2 regions of the Actinocorallia herbida genome follow, and region 1 is predicted to be linked to the other one. Evidence: riboswitches for the same ligand, from Rfam matches in the RefSeq annotation. Region 1 holds a riboswitch; the other holds the start of a gene.

The links. Region 1 has a riboswitch for cobalamin ahead of EDD29_RS38845 (ABC transporter substrate-binding protein). Riboswitches for the same ligand answer to the same signal wherever they lie in the genome.
Region 2: linked by a shared signal. The riboswitch ahead of EDD29_RS42650 (ribonucleoside-diphosphate reductase subunit alpha) and the one ahead of EDD29_RS38845 (ABC transporter substrate-binding protein) in region 1 are both predicted to bind cobalamin.

The regions. Positions count from the first base shown of each region.
Region 1 is NZ_RJKE01000001.1:8,565,795-8,567,988, reverse strand. It holds gene EDD29_RS38850 (FecCD family ABC transporter permease) at 1-197, opposite strand, end outside; gene EDD29_RS38845 (ABC transporter substrate-binding protein) at 194-1,222, opposite strand; cobalamin riboswitch at 1,280-1,464, opposite strand; gene EDD29_RS38840 (ATP-binding protein) at 1,555-2,194, shown strand, end outside.
Region 2 is NZ_RJKE01000001.1:9,345,144-9,347,337, reverse strand. It holds gene EDD29_RS42655 (RNA polymerase sigma factor) at 1-711, shown strand, start outside; cobalamin riboswitch at 922-1,122, shown strand; gene EDD29_RS42650 (ribonucleoside-diphosphate reductase subunit alpha) at 1,213-2,194, shown strand, end outside.

The DNA of each region.
Region 1 (2,194 bases):
AGGCGCAGCTCCCACACGATGCCGTCCCGGATCGGCGTGAGGTCGGCCGCGCCGAAGCCGAGATGGGCCGCGACGACCCGCCCGACCTCGGGCACCGTGAGGTCGGCGGGGCCGATGGTGATCGCGATCGCCACCGAGACGGCGAGGGCGACGGCCCCCGCCGTCCACAGCAGGGGTCCGCGCGGCGCGGCTCTCACCCGGCGAGCCCGAAGCGGCGCAGCGCCTCGGCGACGAGCTCGACGCCTTCGACCGTCCGGATCGTCGGGTTCATCGCCTGCCCGCTGAGCAGCACGTACCGCTGGTTCTTGACCGCCGTCATCTCCCGCGTGACGGGGTGGCCCTCAAGGAACCCGATCTTCTTGGCCGCGGTCTCGGCGGTCTGTGATCTCCGGGTGAGGTCGCCGATGACCAGGACGTCCGGGTCGCGTTCCGCGACGGTCTCCCAGTTGATCTGCGGCCACTCGTCGGTGGTGTCGTCGAACACGTTCCGCAGCCCGAGCTCGTTCGTGATGACGCCGGGCGCGCCGCAGCAGCCCGCGAGATACGGTGCCTCGGCGTTGGCGAACCAGTACATGACCGACACGTCCGCGCCGGTGGCACTGTCCGCGGCGGCCTCGAGGCGGCCCCGGAGCGAGGCGACGAGGTCCTCGCCGCGCTCGGGGACGCCGAAGATCCGGGCGAGGTCGCGGATCTCGCCGTAGATCGCGTCCATGGTCAGCGGGGTGGTGCGGGACCCGTCTCCGGTGCCGCCGTTGTCCTTGCCGACGCAGTCCGACGGCGACAGGTAGGTCGGCACGCCCAGCTGCTCGAACCTGTCCCGTTCCGCGACGCCGCCCGTGCCGAGCGTGGAGGCGAAGGACGCGGCGACGAAGTCGGGCTCGGCGGCCAGGACGCGTTCGAACGACGGGGCGTTCTCGGCGAGGCGCGGCACGCCTGCGTCGGCCCCGGTGAGGCTTTCCGGCAGTGGGTCGGTCCAGGTCGCCGTCCCGGCGAGCCGGTCGGCGAGGCCGAGGGACAGCAGGATCTCGGTGACGCCCTGGTTGAGCGAGACGGCCTGCCGCGGCGCGGCCTCGACGGTCGTCTTCGCCCCGCAGTTGTCCAGGGTGAGCGGGTAGCCGGACGGCCCGGACGCGGTGGTCTCCGCCTTTCCGGAATCGACGGCGCAGCCCGCGGCGAGGACGGCGAGCAGGGCGAGGCAGGCGGTGGGGCGTGCGAAGGGCACGGTGATCCTTCTGGCGTCGAGGGCTCAAGCGCGGAGCCCGTCCGTACGGGGGACGCCTCCCGGAGGAGGCCGCCAGCAGGTCTTCGGACTCGGGTTCCGCCGGACACGGCGCCTTCCCGGGGATCGCTCCCCAGTGGCCTGATGCCGTGCCCGTCACCCTCACCGCTGCGCGTCAGCTCCGGATTCGCACCGGATTCCCTGGCCCGTGCAGAACGGGCGCGACTGGCCCGGCGAAGCTATCAGGAGGCTCCGGGCCACCCTGACGCGACCCTGAGAGGGAATGGGGGTGGTTCCCCGATGCGCGCGGGCCGTGGAGGGTGTGGAATCGGGGGATGGGGTCAGAGGGCATCGTCCGGCTGGAGCGCCGCCGGGACGGCAGGTTGCTCGCCGGCGTGTGCGCGGGGCTGGCCGGGCAGTTCGGGCTGGAGCCCGTTGTCGTGCGGCTGGCGTTCGTGGTGCTGGGCGCGGCGGGGGTGTACGGGATCGCGGCCTATGCCGCGTTCTGGATTCTCACCCCCGCGCGCGACGAGGAGCGGCGCAGGCGCGATCCGGCGCAGCTGCTCGCCTACGCGCTCCTCGGCGGCGGCCTTTCGCTGCTGACGGGGGTGTCGGGGCTGGCCCAGATCGCCCTGTGGCCGGTCCTGGTCGTCGGGATCGGCGCGGTGATCCTCTGGCAGCAGGCGGGGCGCGACCAGCGCGAGCGCTTCGTCTCGCTGCCGCAGGGCATGTGGTGGCGCAGCCTCCTCGGCGCGCTGCTGGTGACGGCGGGGATCGGCGGGTTCTTCGCGCAGCGGGTGTCCCCGCAGGACATCCCGCAGGTGCTGCTGGCCACCGCGATCATCCTCACCGGGGTGACCGTCGTGATCACCCCCTGGCTGGTGAAGCTCTGGCAGGAACTCGACGCGGAGCGCGCCGAACGCGTCAGGTCGCAGGAGCGGGCCGAGGTGGCGGCGCACATCCACGACTCGGTGC
Region 2 (2,194 bases), 780 kb from region 1:
CCCGAGCGGGTGCGGGCGGTCTCCCGGGTGCTCTATCTGGTCTTCAACGAGGGCTACACCAGCAGCTCCGGCAGCGAGCTCACCGCCCCGCCGCTCGCGGACGAGGCGATCCGGCTTACCAGGCTGCTGCACGCCGCCCGGCCCGGTGATCCCGAGACCACCGGGCTGCTGGCGCTCATGCTGCTGACCGACGCCCGCCGTCCGGCGCGCACCACGGCCGACGGCGACCTGGTCCCGCTGGGCGAACAGGACCGCGCGCTGTGGGATTCCCGCCTCATCGCCGACGGCCTCGCCCTGGTCGGCGAGGCGCTGAGCGGCGGCCCCCTCGGCCCGTACCAGCTCCAGGCCGCGATCGCCGCGGTGCACTGCGAGTCCCCTTCGGTCGCGGAGACCGACTGGCCGCAGATCCTGGGCCTCTACGACCTCCTGCTCAGGTTCGACCCGAGCCCCGTCGTCTCCCTCAACCGCACCGTCGCCCTCGCCATGGTGCGCGGCCCCTCCGTCGCCCTGGAGACCCTGGCCGCCCTCGCCGAAGACCGGCGCCTGGCCGACCACCACCGCTACCACGCCACTCGCGCCCACCTCCTGGAACTGCTGGGCGACGCCCCCGCCGCCGCGGCCGCCTACCTCCAAGCCGCCCACCGCACCCGAAGCCACACCGAACACCGCCACCTCTCCTCCCGCGCCACCCACCTCCACCCACCCGAATGACCGGCCTCCCCACCCCACTTCGCCCACCCGGTCCGCCCCACACCGAAAGACCCGCCCGCCCCTCCGACCGGGTGCTGGGCTGAGCCCGGTGGCTTGCGACCGGGGCGGGATCGAAGGGTTGTCAGGTGCGGAGGTGGGGCTGGGGTGCTTGGAGGTGGGCGGGATGGGGACTCTAGATGTTGAGGTTGTTGGGGGGTGGGGGTACTAGATGTAGAGTTCTCTTGCGTTGGTCCGCCCCTTGGGGGTGGGGAAAGAGGGAACCCGGTGGGAATCCGGGACTGCCCCGCAGCGGTGAAGGGGAACGGAAGCCGTCACAGTGCACTGGGTCCGGGAGGGCCTGGGAAGCGACGGCCGGTAGGCGAGAGGTGTGCGCCCCTGAGTCCGAAGACCTGCCTGCGCTTGTTTCGTCCATAAGCCTCGAGGGAGGGCGGCGGACGCGTGCGCGGAGATCGCCGTGCGCCGTCCTCGTGCGCCTTCGGGCAGTGCTACGAGGGAGAGCAGATGACGGTGACGGTGGCGGCGCACGACCGCGAGCAGGCCATCCGGGAGGCCGCCGCGCGGGTAGCGACGGATCCGGACCAGTCGCGGGTGGCGGCGGGGCTGCTGGCGGAGCTGATCGAAGACGAGGCGGTGGCGGAGGGCGCCGTGTCGTTCTCGGCGGCGGTCGCGCTGGCCTACGGGCAGGGGCTGCTGAACGAGCGGACCGCGGCGTTCGTCGGCGCGCACGCCGGGGAGCTCGACGCGCTCGTCGACGACGCGGGCGACGCGCGCCTGGAGTACTTCGGGATGCGCACGGTCTACGACAGGTACCTGCTGCGCCACCCCGTCACCCGCAAGGTGATGGAGCGGCCGCAGTACTTCTTCCTGCGGGTGGCGTGCGGGCTCGCCGACACGGTCGCCGAGGCCGGGCGGCTGTACGGGCTGATGTCGCGGCTGGAGTACCTGCCGTCGTCGCCGACGCTGTTCAACTCGGGGGCGGCGCGGCCCCAGCTGTCGTCGTGCTTCCTGCTGGACTCGCCGCGCGATGAGCTGGAGTCGATCTACGCCAGGTACGGGCAGGTCGCGCGGCTGTCGAAGTACGCGGGCGGCATCGGGATCGCCTGGTCGCGGATCCGCTCGCGCGGTTCCCTGATCCGGGGCACGAACGGGCACTCCAACGGGATCGTGCCGTGGCTGCGGACCCTCGACGCGTCGGTCGCGGCGGTCAACCAGGGCGGGCGGCGCAAGGGCGCGGCGTGCGTCTACCTGGAGCCGTGGCACGCCGACGTCGAGGAGTTCCTCGAGCTGCGCGACAACACCGGCGAGGACGCCCGGCGCACCCACAACCTCAACCTCGCGCACTGGATCCCCGACGAGTTCATGCGGCGGGTGGACGCCGACGCCGACTGGTCGCTGTTCGACCCGAAGGAGGTGCCCGAGCTCGTCGACCTGTGGGGTGCGGAGTTCGACGCCGCCTACCGGGCGGCGGAGGAGGCCGGCAAGT